DNA from 4 places in the Streptomyces sp. NPDC041108 genome. Region 4 is predicted to be linked to each of the others. Evidence: riboswitches for the same ligand, from Rfam matches in the RefSeq annotation. Region 4 holds a riboswitch; each other region holds the start of a gene.

Region 1 (5,140 bases), on a different contig from region 4:
TGAGTCGGCGTCCCGGCCGAGCGTCGCCGTGAGCGGAACCACGAACGCTGTCGGTGGCGGTCACCGCAGCGTGGTGACGAATCCCTCCCAGGTGTCGGGGTCGAACAGCAGGGCAGGCCCCGCCGTGTTCTTCGAGTCGCGTACGGCCACCAGCCCGGCCCAGCGGCCGGATTCCGGACGGGCCGTCTCCACACAGTTGTTCATCCCGGTGCTGCGGCTGCTGCGCCGCCATCGCACATCGGGGAGTTCGGTACTGGTGGATACGTTCCGAGGCAGTGCGGACATGGTGCCTCCTTACGCGCCGGCGGCTAGCCCGGCGATGTAATCCAACGAGTCCTCGGGCGAAAGGGCGTGGATCTGAAGGGCGTTGAAGGCCTCGACATACGCCTTGAGGTCTTCTTTCCGTTCGAGGTAGAGGCTACTCGTCAAGTGGTCGAGAACAACCACATCCAGATCAGATGTGCTCCGAAATGAGAAAATTACGAAAGGGCCCGTGACGCCGATATGCGCCCCGGCAGTGAACGGGAGCACCTGCAGTCTCACTTGGGGAAGCCGCGCCGCCTCGACCAGACGCACCAGCTGCCGGGCCATGACCTCGCGTCCGCCCACCTCGCGCCGGAGAACGCCCTCGTCGAGCACGGCACTCAGCTTCATCGGCGGATTCCCGCGCAGCACCTCCTGCCGCGCGAGCCGCACTTCCACGAGCGCGTCGAGTTTGTCGTCTTCCAGCCCCTCCACCGCCGCCCGCGTCACCGCCCGCGCGTACTCGGGGATCTGCAGCAGGCCGGGCACCACCGAGGTCTCCAGCGTGCGCATGCCCCCGGCCTGCGACTCCAGGCTGATGAAGTCGCGGTACGCCGGCGGCAGTACGCCCCGGTACGCGTGCCACCAGTTGTGCCGCCCGCCGCCGTCCTCGGAGCCGGCGAGGGCCAGCAGCAGGTCCCGTAACTCGGTGTCGTCGATCCCGTACGCGTCCAGGAGCTTGCGGACGTCCGCGGGCTTCACCCCGCTGGCGCCCGTCTCGATCCGGCTCACCTTGGACTGGTGCCAGCCCACCCGACGGGCCGCCTCGATGCTCGTGAGCGCTGAACGGGTGCGCAGGACACGCAACTCGGCACCGAGCTTGCGGCGGCGCACCGCCGGACCGTACTGCATGGGATTCTCCTTCCGCCCGGCGCGCGGCGTCGGGGTGACGACAGAGGATGGACCAGGACCCCACCCAAATACGTTCGGCCGTCGGATAGTTCACCGCTTCGAGCGACAGATATATGCACATCTTGGTGGATCGCCACACGTGACAGCCCAGGTAGTGGCAGTCTGGCGCGAAGCACCAGTCCGGGACCGCAGTCGAACCATCCGCTCCCTGTCGGACACCGGTCCCGTGGGAAAGGGACGCCTCGCCATGGCAGATCACCTGGAAGCATCCGTCACTCTGCCGAGCGATCCCGCCTCGGTGTCCGCAGCCCGGAACTACGTCGCCAGTGTGCTCGCCGAATGGGGCCTGCCGGGCGACACGGGCACCGCGGACACCGTGCGCCTGATCGTGTCCGAACTCGCCACCAACGCCGTCCAGCACACGTCGGGCCTGTCTCCCACCTTCACCGTGGACATCGCGCTCGACCGGGACGAACATCTGCGCATCGGCGTCACCGACAGCCATCCGCGCTTTCCCAAACGCCTGCCGGCCGCCGTCCAGCAGGACAACGGCCGGGGCATGGTCATCATCCGGTGGCTGACCGCCGAATGCGGCGGCAGGCTGAGCGTCAGACCCACACGGGAGGGCGGCAAGACGGTGGCGATCGAGCTTCCGTGGACGGTCCCCGTCCAGCCGGTCACCGCGAGTGGTTCGCCGGAGACCTGACGGGACGGCTCTCCCGTCCGGCGGGTGGCGACGGCGGTGCGGTGCCCCGGCCGGAGGCGCGTCCCACCAGCTTCGGGAGCAGGCCCCACAGCAGGAGGCACGCCAGGAGGGTGCCCGATCCGGCGACGATCCCGGCCGTCCGGCCGAGCGTCACGTCCACGACGAGCAGGACGGAGCCGGTGAAGGCCGGCATCAGCACGATCATCCCGGCGGTGGCCAGCCGGGACGAGACCCGGACGATGGCGGGCTTGGCGTTCTGCTGGAAGAGCGAACGGTGCAGGGCGGCCGGCGCGGTGAAGAGGGTCGCCGCGAGGACGGCCAGCAACAGGGTGGTGACGTAGGTGACACGCTGGAACGTGTCCAGATCCGGAAAGCGCGGGGTGAAGGCCAGCGTCAGCAGGAACGCGAAGAGGATCTGCACTCCGGTCTGGGTGACCCGCAGCTCCTGGAGCAACTCGGAGAAATTACGGTCGGCGCGTTCGAGGGGCGTCTCGTTACGCGCGGTGTTGGTGGGTACGTCGGCCATGACCGTGCGGGTAACCACATGAGTACGGCATACGCCGGCGGGGGGGGCGGCGGACAGCTCCACCGCCCCCGGGCGGTGGGTCAGCGGACCCGGCCGTACCAGACGCTCTTCGTCCAGATCTTCTGCAGCCGGACGACGTCACCCGTCTTCGGCGAGTGCCAGATCTTTCCCTTCCCCGCGTAGATACCGACGTGATAGACGTTCGAGCCCGAGTGGAAGAAGACGAGATCTCCGAGCTTGCGGCTGCTCACGGAGATGTGCTTCGTCTTGTTGTACTGCTGCTGGGCAGTACGGGGCAGCTTCTTGCCCGCCTTCTTGAACGAGTAGAGCGTCAGCCCCGAGCAGTCGAACCTGCCCGGACCCACGGCGCCGTACTTGTAGGGGGAGCCCTTCTTGGAAGCCGCGACCTTGAGTGCCTTCGACGCCACCGTGGCGGCCTCGGCGCCGGATGCGGCGCCCGGGACCACGATGCTGCCGCCGACGGCGGCGATGGTCAGAGCCGAGGCCGTACCGGCCCGGGTCAGCAGCGACGGGACACGATTCAGCGCAGACATGCGCAACCCTTCGTCAGCCGCCTGTGAAGGATGACCTGTCGGATTCGGGCTGGCGAAGTTGCCCGGCCGCTGACGCGGCTTCACCCCAAGGGCTGCTCGGCGCGGTCATGGCGTGACCGTTCCGGCGACCCGTCGTGCTTGGGTCCTCCACTCCTGCCGATGCAATCCTGTCGACCGGTCATCCGGGCGGCGGCAGGACTCGGCGTCCACCCGGATCGCCCCGCCGCTGCGGCGGGGGCTTGTCGTCAGGAAGGGATCTTGGCGTACTCAAGTGCGAAAATCCCAACGGAAGCGGGGATTTGTGGTCTTACTCACCACTCGGCCGTTCGGGTGGACAGGGCGTTTTCCATCGTTGTGTCCCAGTGGTCGAGGAGGTCCGCACCAGCGCCGGAATGCTGTACTCCGCCCATGTACCAGGCATCTTGCGCAACTTCACAGGTCCTCACGACGTATGGGCCGATGGGTCGATCGCGGTAGGCCGACCGGAGGGCGCCGAGCCGGGACCGGACGCCCCGTCAGTAGTACGGAACGCGATGCGCGATCGGTTCAGGCCGGCGAGTCCTCCGCCTCCGGCGGCAGTGCCACCCGGCCGGCGCGGCGCTCCCCGTCCAGGACGCGCAGTGCCCGCGCGAGTGTCGGCGCATGCACCTCGTTCTCCCCGCGCTTGTGCATCAGTTCGAGCGCGTCGCGCAGAGCGGTCGCCTTCGAGACGAGCGCCTGCGCCGCACGCAACCCGCGGTAGGTGTCGCCCGGACGAGCCGGATTGATCCGGCCGATCAGGTCCACCACGTCCAGGTAACGGTCGATCAGCTCCGCCTCGGCGCGGGTGAGCGCGGGCAGCGGTGGCAGTTCCGGGGGCAGCATCCGCGCCTCACCTCGCGCCGGGGAACGGGGGCGAGGGGGGCGCGACAGTGGTCTTGCGGCTCCGGACCACCCGGTCGGCCAGGCCGTACGCCACCGCCGCCTCGGCGTCGAGGAACTTGTCCCGCTCGATGTCGGCACTGACGCGCTCCGGGCTCTGCCCCGTGTGCCGGACGAGCATCTCCTCCATCTTCCGGCGGTTGCGCGTCAACTCCTCGGCCTGGATCGCCAGATCGCCGGCCTGCCCCTCGATCGGGTCGGCCAGGGCCGGCTGGTGGATCAGTACGCGTGCCCCCGGCAGCATCGACCGCTTGCCTGGCGTGCCCGCCGCCAGCAGTACCGCGGCGGCCGACCCCGCCTGCCCCAGGCAGACCGTCTCCACGTCGCAGGTGACGAACCGGATCGTGTCGTAGAGCGCCGTCATCGCACTGAAGGAGCCCCCGGGCGAGTTGATGTACAGCGCGATGTCCCGGTCCGGCGCCTGGTACTCCAGGTGCATGAACTGCACCATCACGTCGTTCGCCGACGTGTCGTCGATCCGCGTCCCGAGGAACACGATCCGTTCCTCCAGGAGCTTCGAGTACGGATCCATCGTCCGGTACCCCGCACTGGTGCGCTCGGTGAACTCGGGCAGCACATGACGGGCCGACGCTCGGCGCTCGGGCATGGGGTGTGCCTCCTCTGATCGACTTCCGTAAAAAATGTACAGGACGTACGTAGTTCGGAGGAGGGGATGAGGATCGGCTGAGAGCGAAAAGATCCTGGCGACGGCGAACGGTCCAGTCGGCGGCGAACGGTCCTGTCGGCGGTGAGCAGTCCCGTCGGCGGTGAACGGTCCCGCCGACGGGGGAGGGTCCCGCCGACGGTCAAGGGCCCGCCGACGGCGAAAGATCTCGCCGACAGCGAAAGATCCCCGCGGAGCGAGGGCTCCGCGGGGATCTCGGGTGGGGCCGGATCCGGCCGGTCAGTTGAGCGGTGCGGGGGCCGGGGTCCCGTAGAAGGTGACAGGCGGCCAGCCGCGGGCGGCGGCGAGCGCGTTCAGGGCTTCCGCGACTTCGAGCGCGGTGATGCGCTGGGCGGCCGGAGCCTCCGTCGTGCCGACACTGAAGCTGACCGTCAGTTCCGTCATCTCGGTACCGGGCATACGGACCGTGCCGCTGAACCTGGTGCCCTCCGGGAAGTCGGCCGCCGCCGTGCTGCCGGTGCGGGTGTCGGCGGCGGTCTCCGCGCTCACCGCCGCCGCGTCCTGGGCGGTGCCGTTCGTCGTGAGGACCGCCCCTGCCGCCGCCGATCCCGAGTACCCGAGCAGCGACCGCCTGGAAAAACCGGACATCGTTC
Region 2 (5,140 bases), on a different contig from region 4:
TCGGCCATACGGCACTCGGTGTACCGCATGGCGGCCGGCGGGTCGTCGTTGCCCAGCGAGCCGAAGTTGCCGTGGCCGTCGACCAGGGGGAGCCGCATGGAGAAGGGCTGGGCGAGGCGCACCAGGGCGTCGTAGATCGAGGAGTCGCCGTGCGGGTGCAACTTACCCATGACCTCGCCGACGACGCGGGCGCACTTCACATAGCCGCGGTCGGGGCGCAGGCCCATCTCGTTCATCTGGTAGACGATCCGGCGGTGCACCGGCTTCAGGCCGTCGCGGGCGTCGGGCAGGGCTCGGGAGTAGATGACCGAGTACGCGTACTCCAGGAAGGAGCCCTGCATCTCGTCGACGACGTCGATGTCGAGGATCCGCTCCTCGAACGCGTCGTCGGGCGGCGGGGTCTTCGTGCTGCGGCGGGCCATCGCTGCCGGCTCCTCTTTTTCTGGTCGCTCACCTACGGGGCGCTCACGTCTCCGGCTCACTCTCGGCGAGACGTGAACGGGATCTGACGCGCACCATTGTGGACTGCCGCACTGACAACCCCGACACGACCCGGCGCCGACCGCCGGGCACGGCCTCGGGGGACGGCCTCGGGGGACCGCCACGTCAACAGCGTGCGCCGACCTTAACCACAGACCGCGGGCCGCAACCCCGGTCTCGCTCTCGGCGTACGGCGCCCGGGAACTTCTCCGGGCGTCCGCGCGCTTGCATACAGTGGCGGGACCGGCAGGAAACAGCGGTTTCCGCGACGATTTCCACGACGGACACGACCGCGGATCCCGCGCACACAGCACAGCGATCGAAGGGACGTATCGCCCATGGGTCACACGGCCACAGCCGAGGCCGGCTCCGAAGGCCTGACAGTGAGGGAGCACCGCCTGGACAACGGCCTGCGCGTGGTGCTCTCCGAGGACCACCTGACCCCGGTCGCCGCGGTGTGCCTCTGGTACGACGTCGGTTCGCGCCACGAGGTCGCGGGCCGTACAGGCCTCGCCCACCTCTTCGAGCACCTGATGTTCCAGGGCTCGGGCCAGGTGAAGGACAACGGCCACTTCGAGCTGGTCCAGGGCGCGGGCGGTTCGCTGAACGGCACCACCAGCTGGGAGCGCACCAACTACTTCGAGACCATGCCCACCCACCAGCTGGAGCTGGCGCTGTGGCTGGAGGCGGACCGCATGGGCAGCCTGCTGCTCGCGCTCGACCAGAAGAACCTGGACAACCAGCGGGCGGTCGTCAAGAACGAGCGCCGCCAGCGGTACGACAACGTGCCCTACGGCACCGCCTTCGAGAAGATCTTCCGCCTGGCCTACCCCGAGGGACACCCCTACCGGCACACGCCGATCGGCTCGATGGACGACCTGGAGGCCGCGAGCCTGGAGGACGCCCAGCAGTTCTTCCGGACCTACTACGCGCCCAACAACGCCGTCCTGTCGATCGTCGGCGACATCGACCCGGAGCAGACCCTCGCCTGGGTGGAGAAGTACTTCGGCTCGATCCCCGCGTACGACGGCAAGCCCGCGCCCCGCGACGGCGCGCTGCCCGACGTCATGGGTGAGCAGCTGCGCGAGGTGGTCGAGGAGAACGTGCCCGCGCGCGCGTTGATGGCCGCCTACCGGCTGCCGGAGGACGGCACGCGCGCGTGCGACGCGGCCGACCTGGCCCTCACCATTCTCGGCGGCGGCGAGTCCTCCCGCCTCTACAACCGGCTCGTGCGCCGTGACCGTACGGCCGTGACGGCCGGGTTCGGCCTGCTGCGGCTGGCCGGCGCGCCCTCCATGGCGTGGATGGACGTCAAGACCTCCGGCGACGTCGAGGTGCCGGTCATCGAGGCGGCCGTCGACGAGGAGCTCGCCCGGTTCGCCGCGGAGGGCCCCACGGCGGAGGAGATGGAGCGCGCCCAGGCCCAGTTGGAGCGCGAGTGGCTGGACCGGCTCGGCACGGTCGCGGGCCGCGCCGACGAACTGTGCCGCTACGCGGTCCTGTTCGGCGACCCGAAGCTCGCCCTCACCGCCGTCGACCGGGTCCTGGAGGTGACGGCCGACGAGGTCCAGGAGGTCGCCAAGGCCCGCCTGAGGCCCGACAACCGCGCGGTGCTCGTGTACGAGCCCGTGGCCGGTGACGAGGCCGCCGAAGAGGAGGCCGCCGCGACGGAGGCCGCCGAGACCACCGACGAGAACGAGGAGTCGGCGAAGTGACCGAGCTCGCGAGCATGGACTTCCACCCGCAGCCCCAGGCCGGCGACGCCCGCCCCTGGGCGTTCCCGGCGCCCGAGCGCGGCACCCTGGCCAACGGCCTGACCGTGCTGCACTGCCACCGCCCCGGCCAGCAGGTCGTCGCCGTCGAGGTCGTCCTCGACGCGCCCCTGGACGCCGAGCCGGCCGGTCTCGACGGTGTCGCCACCATCATGACCAGGGCGTTCTCCGAGGGCACCGACAAGCACACGGCCGAGGAGTTCGCGGCCGAGCTGGAGCGCTGCGGCGCCACCCTCGACTCGCACGCCGACCACCCCGGCGTACGCCTGTCCCTGGAAGTGCCCGTGTCGCGGCTGGAGAAGGCCCTGGGGCTGCTCGCGGACGCCCTGCGGGCCCCCGCGTTCGACGACGGCGAGATCGAGCGTCTGGTGGCCAACCGGCTCGACGAGATCCCGCACGAGACGGCCAACCCGGGCCGGCGGGCCGCCAAGGAGCTCTCCCGGCAGCTGTTCCCGGCCACGTCACGCATGTCGCGGCCCCGCCAGGGCACCGAGGAGACCGTGGAGGGCATCGACTCCGCGGCCGTGCGGGCCTTCTACGAGCGGCACGTGCGCCCCGCGACGGCCACCGCCGTGGTCGTCGGCGACCTCACCGGGGTCGACCTCGGCACGCTGCTCGGGGAGACCCTGGGCGCCTGGACCGGCTCCCCGGCCAAGCCCAGCGTCGTACCGGCGGTGAGCGCCGACGACACCGGGCGCGTGATCATCGTGGACCGTCCCGGCTCCGTGCAGACCCAGTTGCTCATCGGCCGGGTGGGCGCCGACCGGCACGACCGGGTGTGGCCGGCCCAGGTGCTCGGCACCTACTGCCTCGGTGGCACCCTCACCTCCCGCCTGGACCGCGTCCTGCGGGAGGAGAAGGGCTACACCTACGGCGTGCGCGCGTTCGGCCAGGTGCTGCGCTCCGGCCCGGACGGCTCGGGCACGGCGATGCTGGCCATCAGCGGCTCCGTCGACACGCCCAACACCGGTCCGGCGCTCGACGACCTGTGGACGGTGCTGCGGACCCTCGCCGCCGAGGGGCTGACCGACGCCGAGCGCGATGTCGCCGTGCAGAACCTCGTCGGGGTCGCCCCCCTCAAGTTCGAGACGGCCGCCGCCGTGGCGGGCACGCTGGCCGACCAGGTCGAGCAGTACCTGCCGGACGACTACCAGTCGACGCTGTACCGCCAACTCGCCGCCACGGGCACGGTGGAGGCCACCGCGGCCGTCGTGAACGCCTTCCCGGTGGACCGCCTCGTGACCGTCCTCGTCGGGGACGCCGCGCAGATCGAGGCGCCGGTCAGGGCCCTCGGAATCGGCGAAGTCACCGTCGTACCGGCCGAGTAGGAAACGGGCAGAAGGACACGCACGAGTGAGGCCCTGGTGACGGAAGAGTCACCAGGGCCCACGTTTGTCCGTTTGATGGCGGAGGTTGCGTGTCTGACCTGTGGCGTAGCTAACAAATCCTGTGATCCGTTTGTTATTTCGAAGACGGCCCACTTAGCGTCAGTCCGGCTGTTCGTCAGATGTTCGCCGCAGCCGCGGCACCGGACAGTCATCGCCGAGTCCCCGAGGCGCGAGCCTGGGGAGCCGGGGACCCACCGAAGTCCCTGGGGTGAATCGGGTGCCCTTCGCGAGCGACGCGAAACGGGGGGCAGCCGTAGGAGACCTTCCTGCTCCGAACCCGTCAGCTAACCCGGTAGGCGAGAAGGAAGGAAAGGACCAGCCACTTCATGGCGTTCACCCGCGCCCCTGGGAAGCACCGCCGTCCCGGCCGTGTGCAGCGCACGACCACGAGGAACGTGGGCGTCGCCGCTCTCACCACCACCGGTGTCATCGGCACCCTGGCCGGCCCCGCGCTCGCCGCGGAGGAGCCCGCCGTCGAGCAGACCGGCCTGAACCAGGTCATCGTCCTCGGTGACACGGTCGCCGACCAGGTCGACGCACAGGCCGCCGCCCAGCAGCAGGCCGCCGAGGTGGCCGAGGTCAAGAAGAAGGCGCAGGAGGAGGCCCGCAAGGCCGCCGCCGAGAAGGCCGAGCAGGAACGTGCCGCCGCCAAGGAGCGCGAGGAGATCAAGGCCCGCGCCGCCCGCGCGGCCGAGCGCGAGCGCCTCAACACCTATGTCTCGCCCATCAGCGGCTCCTACATCTCCACCGGCTACAAAACCGGCGGCGCCGTCTGGTCCTCCGGCAGCCACACCGGCGTCGACTTCCACGCCGCCACCGGCACGGCCGTCCTGGCGGTCGGCTCCGGCACCGTCGTGGAGGCGGGCTGGGGCGGCGCGTACGGCAACAACATCGTCATCCGCATGACCGACGGCACGTACACCCAGTACGGCCACCTGTCGTCCATCGGCGTCTCCGTCGGCCAGACGGTCACCCCCGGCCAGCAGATCGGCCTCTCCGGGGCGACCGGCAACGTCACCGGCCCGCACCTGCACTTCGAGGCCCGCACGACGGCCGAGTACGGCTCGGACATCGACCCCGTCTCCTACCTGCGCTCGCACGGTGTGAACGTCTGACAGCTCGCTCCACGCTTCCGAAAGCCCCGGCTCATCGAGCCGGGGCTTTCCGCGTCGTGCGAACCTCTTGCGGCGCACCTCCTGTCCAAAAAATATCCCTGGATTCCGGCCCGCCATCGGAAATTCGGTCCCGCTGCAATAGAGTCACTGGAACACACGTCAATCATCGACGTTTCACGGGGATTAAGGCGGAGGTCGGTCATGCGTATTCCGGCGCATTCGGTATGCACGGCGATCCGAGACGACATCGTCGCGGGTGTCTACGAGCGCGGCGGCCGCCTCACCGAGGAACTGCTCGCCCGCCGGTACGGCGTCAGTCGGGTCCCCGTGCGCGAGGCGCTGCGCACGCTGGAGGCCGAGGGCTTCGTGGTGACCCGGCGCCACG
Region 3 (5,140 bases), on a different contig from region 4:
GCCCGTCCGGTTCCTCGCGCTGTCCGTGTCGGACGCGGCGGAGGATGTGATCGGTGTGATCCGGGGAGGTGCGCGCGGCTATGTCACCAAGACGATCACCGGCTCGGACCTCGTCGCCTCCATCTTCCGGGTGCAGGAGGGCGACGCCGTCTTCTCCCCTCGCCTGGCCGGCTTCGTTCTCGACGCCTTCGCCTCCACCGACGCCCCGCCCGTCGACGAGGATCTCGACCGGCTCACCCAGCGCGAGCGCGAGGTGCTGCGTCTCATCGCCCGCGGTTACGCGTACAAGGAGATCGCCAAGCAGCTCTACATCTCGGTGAAGACGGTGGAGTCCCATGTCTCCGCCGTGCTGCGGAAGTTGCAGCTCTCCAACCGGCACGAGCTGACGAGATGGGCGACGGCACGACGCCTGGTGTGAGGGGGTGGCGGGGGCCGGAGCCGGTGCCGGTGCCTTTGCCGGAGCCCGCGCCGGAGGGGTGGTCGGTGGTGGCAGGTAGGTCGAGGCGGCGTGGCTCTCGCTGATCAAGCCGATTCTGCCCGAGCCGGTTCTGCCCGAGCCGGTTCTGCCCAGCCGGTCCTGCCCAAGCCGGGCCGTCACCGCCCGGCCGGACGAAGGCCGGCCGAGCCACCGAGGGCGGCGGGGCGGGCGCTCAGCCCTCGGCTTCCTGGAAGCCGCTCGACCCCGCCCACCGGGGCCGGCGGCTGCCGAGCCTAGCCCCGCCCCCCACTGCCCGCGCCTCAGCCCCGCCCCCACTGCCAGTACCTCCCGCCCCGGCCCCCGCCCTGCCTCCCGCCATCCGGAGGCGTCCTGGCCGGAGGCGCCCGGTCGGGGTCAGGCCACCCGCGTGGCCCCCGCGAAGGGCATCTCGTCAAGGGGGGCCACGCGTACCGGGGCCGAAGGGTTGGGCGCGTGGATCATCTGGCCGTTGCCGATGTAGATGCCCACATGGCTGATGCCGGAGTAGAAGAAGACGAGGTCGCCCGGGCGGAGTTCGGAACGGGAGACCCGACGGCCGGCGTTGATCTGGGAGTAGGTGGTGCGGGGGAGGGAGATGCCCGCGGCGCGGTAGGCCGCCAGGGTGAGACCGGAGCAGTCGAAGGCGTGCGGACCGGTGGCGCCCCAGACGTAGGGGCTGCCGAGTTTGGAGTAGGCGTAGGAGACGGCTGCGGCGGCGCGGGAGTCGGGGGCGTCGGCGGTGGCGGAGGCCGGGGAGACCGGACCGGTGAGGTCGCGCCGGGGCGAGAAGGAGGAGCGGGAGGTATGTCCCATGGTGCCGCCGGAGGTGCCGAACCGTGCCCGGTCCTCGGTGGTGAGCCGGCCGAGCAGCTGCCGTGCGTCGGACAGCTTCGAGGTGACGGTCTTCTTGTGCCGCTTCAGCTCGGTCTGGCGGGTCTTGAGTGTGCCCAGTTCGACCCGGGCGGCCCCGCGCAGCCGTTCGATCTCCAGCAGCTGCTTCCGGACGCTGGCCACGTCCGCCGACTGTCGGCTGCCGACCCGCTCGGCGAGGGCGGCGCCGTCCAGGTACTGGTCCGGGTCGGCGGAGAGCGCGAGCTGCCACGAGGGGTCGATGCCCCCGCGTCGGTACTGCGCCGCCGCCAGTGAACCCAGCTCGTCCCGTGCCGAGTTGAGCCGCTCGGTGCGGCGGGCGGCCTGGTCGCGCAGCTCTTCGAGGTTCTCCTGCGCCGTGTCGGCCTTCTCCTTCGCGCCGTTGTACTTCTCGGTGGCGACCTCGGCCTCTTGGAACAGCTTGTTCACTTTCGCCCTGACCTGGTCGGGCGTGAGCTGCGGGTCGGCGTGCCCGGTGCCGTCGAAACCGGTCGCCGTCGCCGCGCCCGCGAGGGCGAAGGTCGCGGCCGTGCGGACCGTATGGCCGCCGAGTGAGCGCTGTCTGGGCTTGCGGTGCGCTGCCACGTGGAGTCCATGTCCTCTCCGTACGACCGCCGTCCGCGGTACGGACATCGTCTGTCCGTACGGACCGCCTGGGGGGAGCGGTGGCACGTCCGGCGGCGGCCCGCCCAGGGGGGAGCGGGACGCCGCCGGACCTTCTCGGCGGTGGTGTCCGACTGCCGCCCCTGGCCGGGCGGCGGTGGGGAGCCGGTCACCTGAGGGAGGACGCTAAACCTGGGCGTGAGGGCACGGTAACGCGTTGTACGGAAGTGGCGCGCACCGACCGCGAGGTGACCGTATGTGACCGTGATCCCACCCTGGCGCCGCCGCCTTCACGCTGAGCGATGACCGATACGGTCATTTCGGACCACTCGGCGCCACGGCGGTGCTATGCGGCGCATATATGCAAGATCAGTTCTCCGTGTGACGGCACCGGGGCCGCGGAGCCGTCGCGTCCCATGGCCCGGTGGCCCCCGCGCCCGGCCGGCCGAGGGCTCCTCATTAGGCTCCGCGCATGGACGTACTCATCCACCTCGTCGTCGCGCTCCACATCATCGGCATCGCCTCGCTCCTGGGTGGCTTCCTCACCCAGATGAAGGCCATGGGGCAGGGCACCGCCCGCTTCGTGCCCGCCATGCTCCACGGCGCCCTCACCATGCTCGTCACCGGCGTGCTTCTCGTCGGCCTCAACCAGGCCGACGACCAGCCCGTCGACAACATCAAGATCGGCGTCAAGCTCGCCCTGCTGGTCGTCATCCTGGGGCTGGTCTATGTGAAGCGGGACGAGGAGAAGGTGGAGAAGCCGCTGTTCGGCCTGGTGGGGGCGCTGACCATCGCGAACGTGTTCATCGCGGTGCTCTGGACCTGACGGTCCGCGCCCCCCGGCGAACCCTGCCGCTACGCCGGCCGCACCACGCTGTGCACCGACGACTCGCCGTCGTAGAAGACCGACTCCTCGCGGACGTACGTGCCCGGCTTCGGGGCGTGGATCATCATGCCGTTGCCGATGTAGAGGCCGACGTGGCCGATGTTGTCGTAGAAGAAGACGAGGTCGCCGGGCCTGGCGTCGGCGAGGGGGACCGTGGTGCCGGCGGCGGCCTGGTCGTAGGTGGTGCGGGGGAGGTCGACGCCGGCGGCCTTCCAGGCGGCCTGGGTGAGGCCGGAGCAGTCGTAGGACCCGGGGCCGGTGGCGCCCCAGACGTACGGCTTGCCGATCTGCGCGCGGGCGAAGGCGATGGCCTTGGCGGCCTTCGTGGCGTACGTGGAGTCCTCGGCCGGGGCGGTGGTCCCCGGGATGGCGCCGGTGGACGTCCCCGTGCCGGTGGAGGCGTCCTCCGGGGTCCCTTCCGCCCCTCCTCGGCCTGTCCAGGAGTCCTGGCCGCCCTGGAGGCTCTGGGCTTCTCGGGACTCCTGGGGCGCCGCCTGCTGCCGCGCGAGTTCCTCCGCCTTGCGGTCGGCCTCCTCCCGCTCGCGCTGCTCGATCGCGGCGAGCCGGGCCTTCTCCTCGGCGGTGAGGGTGGACAGCAGTTCGCGGGCCTGGGCGAGCTTCGCCTGGACCTTGGCCTTGCTGGCCTTGAGGGCGTTCTGTGACTCGGTGAGCTGTCCGAGGCTGTCGCTCGCCTCCTGGCGCTGCTCCGCCGCCTCGGCCTGGTCGCTCGCATACGCGTCGACGGCTTCCTTCTGACGGTCCGTCAACCGGTCCATCAGCTGGTTCTGGTCGAAGTAGTCCTGCGGGTTGTCCGCCAGCAGCAGCGACGCCCGGTCGGGGGCCGCCGCGCCCGTGCGGTACTGGGCCGCGGCGAAGGAACCCAGTTCCTCACGCGTCTCGTTGAGCTTCTCCTGGCGCTTGGCGACGGCTTCGAGGAGGGTCTCGACCTGCCTCTTCTGCTTGGTCGTCTTCTCCTTGGCCGCGTTGTAGGTCTCGGTCGCCGAGCCGGCCTGGCGGTAGAGGTCGCCGACCTTCTTCTCGACTTCCTCCAGGCTCGGCTTGTCGTCGGCGGAGGGCGCGGCCGTGGCCGTGGCCGTCTGGGAGAGCAGGGCCACGGAGGTGAGGGCTGCGGTGGCGAGAGCGGGGGTGCGTATGCCCGCGCGCGTTCCGGCCGGACCCGGCTTGCGGTGCGGCGCCATGGTTCGGCGTCTCCTTCCGTAGTCCGCCTACCGAGTTAGCTGTCGGGTTCGGGCGCAAGCTTCGGAAGGTTTGCCCTACGGCCCTTGCCGCGTGCGGCGGTCGGGCCGATTCACCCCGGAGAACGGTGGGTCCCCGGCTCCGGCTGCCCCGATGGGCGCACCGGACTCGGCGGAGGTCGTGCGGCCCGGCGACGTTCGCCGGTTGGGTCGTACGGCCCAGAAGAAAAAGCTAACCAACTCGTGTGGTCCGTGTGAAGGTTGATGTTCGATATGCCCGATACGTTTTCGTGACCTTAGCCTCTTCTGTGCGGCAAGCGGTACGCTCGATCGCTCACCGTCGCACCTCGGTCGCGGTACGTGGCGCTGCGGGCCGGTACGTGGCGGACGCGGACTTCCCGGGGCGGCCTCCCGCTGTCAGTGCGGGCGCCTAGACTCGGAGAGCGATGAGCAGCCTCTTTGACGACAGCTTCCTGGCGGACCTCCAGGCCCCCCGCGGCCACGCGGAGGAGCCCCCGCCGCCGCCCGAGGACGATCACGTACCGGAGCCGCTTCCGGACGATCTGTTCGGCGGGAAGTTCGACGTGCCTCCGGACCGGGACGCGTACTACCGCGACGGCGCCCCCCGCCCCGCGCTCGACGCGGCGGCGCTCCTGGACGGGCTGAACGACAACCAGCGCGCGGCCGTGGTCCACGCGGGCTCGCCCCTGCTCATCGTGGCCGGCGCCGGCTCCGGCAAGACCCGGGTGCTCACCCACCGCATCGCGCACCTGCTCGGCGAGCGGCAGGTCCACCCGGGCCAGATCCTCGCGATCACCTTCACCAACAAGGCCGCCGGCGAGATGAAGGAGCGCGTCGAGCAGCTCGTCGGCCCGCGCGCGAACGCGATGTGGGTCATGACCTTCCACAGCGCGTGCGTCCGGATCCTGCGGCGCGAGTCCAAGAAACTCGGCTTCACGTCCTCCTTCTCGATCTACGACGCCGCCGACAGCAAGCGCCTGATGGCGCTCGTCTGCCGTGATCTGGACCTCGACCCGAAGCGCTTCCCGCCCAAGTCCTTCAGCGCCAAGATCTCGAACCTGAAGAACGAGCTGATCGACGAGGAGGACTTCGCCGCCCAGGCCACCG
Region 4 (5,140 bases):
TGGGCCTTGCGACTAGAGCCTAACCGCCCCCGGGCCGTCGGCAGCCGACCGACCGTCCCGTGGACAGACAGACCGTACCCATTGTTCCCGTCCGGAACAAAGAGGGGGTGGACAAGAGAAGTCGCCGACGGTGCAAAAAAGCCCCGCCCCGGTGCGTACGGGGGAATGCGCACCGGGGCGGGGAGCCCGTGGGGGCGGGGGGACGGCCCTCACGAGGTCTTCACTATGGAGGACACGGATGTGAGTGGGCTGTGGTTCAGCCGGGGAGCGGCCTGATTTCCGGCCCGGCTGAACCTGCCCCGCCTGCCCGGCCGTGGGGGCGGCCGTGGGGTCGGCAGGCGTGTGGCGGCCGTCGTGGTCGCCGTGGGTCAGCTCAGGTGGAGCTGCTGGCCCGGGTAGATGAAGTCGGCGTCGTCGATGATGTCCTTGTTCAGCTCGAAGAGCTTCTCCCAGCCACCCTTGACGTTCTTCTTCGCGGCGATGGCGCTGAGGGTGTCGCCCTTGACGACCTTGTACTCGCCGTCGCCCTTCTTGACCTTCTTGCCGGTCGGGGTCTCGACGGTGGCGCGCTCGGAGGAGCGGGAGGCGCGGTTGTCCTCGGTGCTCTTCTTGGTGCTCTCCTGCGTGCTCTGCGAGGAGGAGCCGGAGGAGTTGGTGTTGCCGCCGGAGGCGGCGGCACCGTCGTAGGAGGCGCCGGACAGGCCGGTGCCGCAGACCGGCCAGGCACCCTTGCCCTGACCCGCGAGGACCTTCTCGGCGATCGCGATCTGCTGGGCCTTGCTCGCCTGGTTGGCGGTGGAGGCGTACTGCGTACCGCCGTAGGCGGCCCAGGTGGAGGCCGAGAACTGCAGGCCGCCGTAGTAGCCGTTGCCGGTGTTGATGGACCAGTTGCCGCCGGACTCGCACTGGGCGACGGCGTCCCACTCGGAGGCGGTGGCGGCGGAGGCGCTGCCGGCGACCATCAGCGGGGCGGCGACGGCGGCGGCGCCGGTGACGCCGACGACGGCGATGGCGCGAGCGGCCTTGGACGGACGACGGTGCTTGCCCTTGCTGGAGAACAGCATGGAGAGATCCCCTCACCGACGCCTGCGAGGTGAGCTGTCGGGTTCGGGCCGGTTGAGTTGCCCGGCCGCGCACGCTCGCCTCTCGGCTCACGTCGCGCGGCTTCACCCCCAGCCGGTTCCGGTCGTGCGCCCCCGAAGGGCCGCAACCGCCGGACCCGGCACTTACCTTGGGTCCCCCGCTCCTGCCTACGGCGCTTGACGCGACGACTGTTCCTCACGGCCGATGGCAGGATTCGGCGTGCCGACCGGGAGGGCCCGCTGTGGCGAGCGGTCACGACCGTAAACAGGTGATTGCCCGAATTTCAAAGACGATCAGGGGGTCTGTGATTCATCTCCCACGGAGATCAAAACGGGCAATCGGGGTCGAACCATGACCCGAACTGCCGCTACTTTTTGCCCGTTTCGGCACCGACTTCGAGGGTCTGACCGGGAAGGATGAGGTCCGGGTCGGTTCCGACGGTGGTCTCGTTCTCGGCGTACAGCGTCCGCCACCCGCCGTCCAGACCCAGCGAGTTCACGATGCCGGTCAGACTGTCGCCCACATGGACGGTGTAGGCACCCTCCACTCCCTCGCGCGACGCACCGCCGTCCCGTGAGGCGTGCCGACCGGAGGAGGCGCCGTCGGCGCGCGAGCCGTCGCCGGCTTCCGCGCCGGAGCCGGTGTCCGCGCCGGAGCCCTCGTCGGCACTGGCGCCGCGGTGACGGCCCGTACCGCCCTCGCCGTCGTCGGTAGCCGTGGAACCGTCACTCCGGCCTGAATTGTCCGACTTCTCACCGTCGGACTTCCGGGAGTCGCCGTCGCCGGAGTCACCGGAGCCGGTGGAGTCCGCGGAGTCGGAGTCCGTGGCCGCCTTCGCGGAATCGTCGGCCGTGTCCGCGGACGAGTCCGGTGAGGCGGCCGACTTCCGGGATCCGTCGCCGGCATCGGCGTCGCCGTCGGTCGACTTGGCCGAGTCGGTGGAGCCGGCCGAGTCCGGCGAAGCGGAGGAATCCGACGAACCGGATGTGCCGGACTCGCTGCCGGAGTTCGACGAGTCGTCCGCGACGCCCGTGTCCACCTCGGCGGAACCGGCGTCGCCGCCGAGGTTGTGGAGCAGTCCGCAGGTGGACCAGACGCCGACGCCCTGGTCGGCGAGGATCTTCTCGGCGACGGCTATCTGCTGGGAGCGGCTGGCCCGGTCCGCGGTCGTCGCGTAGTCGAGGCCGCCGTACTTCTCCCAGTTGGCCTGGGTGAGCTGGAGGCCGCCGTAGCGTCCGTTGCCGGTGTCCGCGCTCCAGAAGCCACCGCTCTCGCACTCCGCCACCTGGTCCCAGGTGGTTCCGCTCGCCGCACTCGCGCCGGCGGCGCCGAGGAGCGGGATGGCGATGGCCGACCCCGTCACTCCCGCCGCGACGAGGAGAGCCGGAGCCTGACGGGGGCGACGGTGACGACCGTTCCCGGAGAGCATGCGGTTGCCTTTCACACGACAGCGATGGCCTGTGCGACGGGGCGTGATGACCCCTTCGCACTGACGTGTGAACGTATCGGCAGTCGATCAGTTGTCACAAGTTAATGCAGCGCAGATCACGTGAAGATCACAGAGTTGAGAGAGCGTCAACTTCTGGCGCGGAATGGGGTAGTACTACGGGCCGTCGGGGTATCACTACACGCCGCTCATGGCGTGATCATCGTGCACTCATCGCCGCTCCCGTGGGGTGAATTCCACCGGAAGCGTGCGCAATCCCCGCATGATGAGACCTCCTCGCCAGCGCAGATCGGCCGGATCCACGGCGAGTCGCAGATCGGGGAGGCGGGTGAGGAGCGTCGCCAGCGCGGTCTGCCCTTCGAGCCGGGCGAGTGGTGCGCCGAGGCAGTAGTGGATGCCGTGGCCGTAGCCGAGGTGCTGGTTGTCACGGCGTGAGAGATCCAGGGTGTCGGGGTCGTCGAAGCGGGCCGGGTCGCGGTCGGCCGCCGCGAGGACGACGAGGACGGGGTCGCCGGGGGCGACGTCCTGCCCGCCGAGGGTGAGGGGCTCGGTCGCGAAGCGCCAGGTGGCGAGTTCGACGGGGCCGTCGTAGCGCAGGAGTTCCTCGACGCCGGTTTCGAGCAGCCCGCTCTCCCCGGCGTCGAGGGAGGTCTGCAGCCGGGCGCGCTGCCCGGGGTGGGTGAGGAGGGCGTACGTGCCGTTCCCGATGAGGTTGACGGTGGTCTCGAACCCGGCGAACAGCAGGATGAACGCCATCGCCGCGGCCTCGTTCTCGGTGAGGTGCTCACCGTGGTCGGAGGCGCGGATGAGCGCGGAGATGAGGTCCTCGCCGGGGGCGGGGTGCTCGGTGAGCCCCTCCCGCTTGCGGTGGATGAGGTCGGCGAGGTAGCCGCGCATCTTCTTCACCGACCGCGCGACGCCGCCCCGCGGGCCACCGCCGTGCCGGATCATCATGCCCGCCCAGTCCCTGAAGTCGTCCTGGTCCTCCCGGGGGACACCGAGCAGGTCGCAGATCGCGTAGATGGGCAGGGGGAAGGCGAACTCGTGGATGAGATCGGCCTCTCCCCTGTCCGCGAACCCGTCGATGAGCCGGTCGGTCAACTCCTGGACCCGGGGGGCGAACTCGGCGACCCGGCGGGGCGTGAACGCCTTCGAGACGAGGCGACGGAGCCTGGTGTGGTCCGGCGGATCGATGTTCAGCAGATGCGTCATCAACTCGGCCTTGCGCTCACCGGGGATACCCGTCTTCCCCTTGGCGTGCGCGGGCTCGGCGTGATGCGCCGGGTTCTTCGACAGGCGCCCGTCGGCGAGGGCCTGCTTCGCGTCGCCGTAGCGGGTGACCAGCCATGCCTCCACACCGCTGGGCAGCCGTGTCCGGTGGACGGGGGCGTGCTCACGGAGCCAGGCGTACGCCGGGTAGGGGTCGGTGGCGAACTCCCAGGTGAAGAGATCGGGCGCGCCGGTTCCCGTGGGCATGGCGGAGCTGGATGCGGGCTGGTTGGTCACCCGCCGACGGTATCCGGCGCCGACGGGGCGCCCTGCCCGTACCCCGGCTGCCGCGGTGGCGACGGCGGCGGCTGCGGCAGCGACAGCGACAGCGACAGCGACAGCGACAGCAGGTCAGGTTCCGTCCGTCCGCGTGTCCGCGTCGTCTCCCGTCCGGTCCTCCGCCTCCGTCTCCGTCTCCGCCTCGGTCTCGGTCTCGGTCTTCTCGTGGTCGGTCGTCCCATGGTCGGTCGTCTCGCCCGGTTCTGTGTGGATGCCCTCCGCGATCCGGATCGCGTCCCGGTACGCGCGGGCCGCCGCCCGGAGCGCCGCCTCGGGGTCGATGCCGCGGGACTCCGCGTCGGCGGCGAGGGTGAGGAGTGCGTGGCCGAGATCGTCACCGAGGGGTATCGGGACGTCGAGGCCGGCGGTGCGGGCGCGGGAGGAGAGCTTGGCGGCGAGGGCGAGACCGGGCTGGCCGAGGGGTACCCCGTCGGTGACCGACTCGCGCCGCTTCTCGACGGCCTTGGTGCGCAGCCAGTGCGCCTTGACCTCCTCCGGGGTCGTGGCCGTCGCGTCGCCGAAGACGTGGGGGTGGCGGTGGATGAGCTTGGTGACGATGCCGGCGGCGACGTCGTCGACGGAGAAGGGGGTGTCCGGGTCGTCCTCGGCGATACGGGCGTGGAAGACGACCTGGAGGAGGACGTCGCCCAGCTCCTCGCGGAGTTCGTCGCGGTCGCCCTCCTCGATGGCCTCGACGAGTTCGTACGCCTCCTCGATGCCGTACTTGGCGAGGCCCTGGTGCGTCTGCCGCGAGGACCAGGGGCACTCCGCGCGGATCCGGTCCATGACCTGGACGAGGTCGAGGAGACGGGCGCCGGGGAGGTCGTAGGAGGCGGGCAGCAGCTCAAGGGACGGCATCCGGGCCCGGCCGGAGCCGGCGAGGCGGGCCAGGCCGTCGGTGAGGCGGGGTTCGCCCTCGGCGCCGGCCACCACGACCACCGTGCGGCCGCCGGCGCAGTCGTCCACCAGTTCCTCGGCCGTCGGGGCCGTCCGCTCGACCGTGATGCCCGCCTCGCGGAGATAGGGGAGCTGGGGATGCGCCCCGTCCGCGCAGAGAACGCG

What was found. A riboswitch is a leader RNA that binds a small molecule or an ion and turns the genes downstream of it on or off. The one in region 4 is predicted to bind cyclic di-AMP.
Region 1: linked by a shared signal. The riboswitch ahead of ACZ6BB_RS30985 (C40 family peptidase) and the one ahead of ACZ6BB_RS32880 (transglycosylase family protein) in region 4 are both predicted to bind cyclic di-AMP.
Region 2: linked by a shared signal. The riboswitch ahead of ACZ6BB_RS00430 (M23 family metallopeptidase) and the one ahead of ACZ6BB_RS32880 (transglycosylase family protein) in region 4 are both predicted to bind cyclic di-AMP.
Region 3: linked by a shared signal. The riboswitch ahead of ACZ6BB_RS12330 (C40 family peptidase) and the one ahead of ACZ6BB_RS32880 (transglycosylase family protein) in region 4 are both predicted to bind cyclic di-AMP.

Annotation. Positions count from the first base shown of each region.
Region 1 covers NZ_JBVIYK010000013.1:127,938-133,077, reverse strand. Annotated here, with positions in the region: gene ACZ6BB_RS31010 (8-amino-7-oxononanoate synthase) at 1-3, shown strand, start outside; gene ACZ6BB_RS31005 (DUF397 domain-containing protein) at 61-285, opposite strand; gene ACZ6BB_RS31000 (helix-turn-helix domain-containing protein) at 295-1,155, opposite strand; gene ACZ6BB_RS30995 (ATP-binding protein) at 1,403-1,861, shown strand; gene ACZ6BB_RS30990 (DUF6328 family protein) at 1,833-2,387, opposite strand; gene ACZ6BB_RS30985 (C40 family peptidase) at 2,468-2,941, opposite strand; cyclic di-AMP (ydaO/yuaA leader) riboswitch at 2,945-3,115, opposite strand; gene ACZ6BB_RS30980 (hypothetical protein) at 3,488-3,805, opposite strand; gene ACZ6BB_RS30975 (ATP-dependent Clp protease proteolytic subunit) at 3,813-4,469, opposite strand; gene ACZ6BB_RS30970 (hypothetical protein) at 4,767-5,135, opposite strand.
Region 2 covers NZ_JBVIYK010000001.1:109,524-114,663, forward strand. Annotated here, with positions in the region: gene ACZ6BB_RS00415 (DNA gyrase/topoisomerase IV subunit A) at 1-422, opposite strand, end outside; gene ACZ6BB_RS00420 (M16 family metallopeptidase) at 864-2,195, shown strand; gene ACZ6BB_RS00425 (M16 family metallopeptidase) at 2,192-3,580, shown strand; cyclic di-AMP (ydaO/yuaA leader) riboswitch at 3,783-3,953, shown strand; gene ACZ6BB_RS00430 (M23 family metallopeptidase) at 3,967-4,755, shown strand; gene ACZ6BB_RS00435 (GntR family transcriptional regulator) at 4,957-5,140, shown strand, end outside.
Region 3 covers NZ_JBVIYK010000003.1:632,230-637,369, reverse strand. Annotated here, with positions in the region: gene ACZ6BB_RS12345 (LuxR C-terminal-related transcriptional regulator) at 1-418, shown strand, start outside; gene ACZ6BB_RS12340 (C40 family peptidase) at 833-1,912, opposite strand; gene ACZ6BB_RS12335 (hypothetical protein) at 2,403-2,756, shown strand; gene ACZ6BB_RS12330 (C40 family peptidase) at 2,786-4,015, opposite strand; cyclic di-AMP (ydaO/yuaA leader) riboswitch at 4,025-4,197, opposite strand; gene pcrA (DNA helicase PcrA) at 4,459-5,140, shown strand, end outside.
Region 4 covers NZ_JBVIYK010000015.1:91,888-97,027, forward strand. Annotated here, with positions in the region: gene ACZ6BB_RS32880 (transglycosylase family protein) at 369-1,064, opposite strand; cyclic di-AMP (ydaO/yuaA leader) riboswitch at 1,069-1,268, opposite strand; gene ACZ6BB_RS32885 (LysM peptidoglycan-binding domain-containing protein) at 1,451-2,512, opposite strand; gene ACZ6BB_RS32890 (cytochrome P450 family protein) at 2,741-4,006, opposite strand; gene ACZ6BB_RS32895 (nucleoside triphosphate pyrophosphohydrolase) at 4,151-5,140, opposite strand, start outside.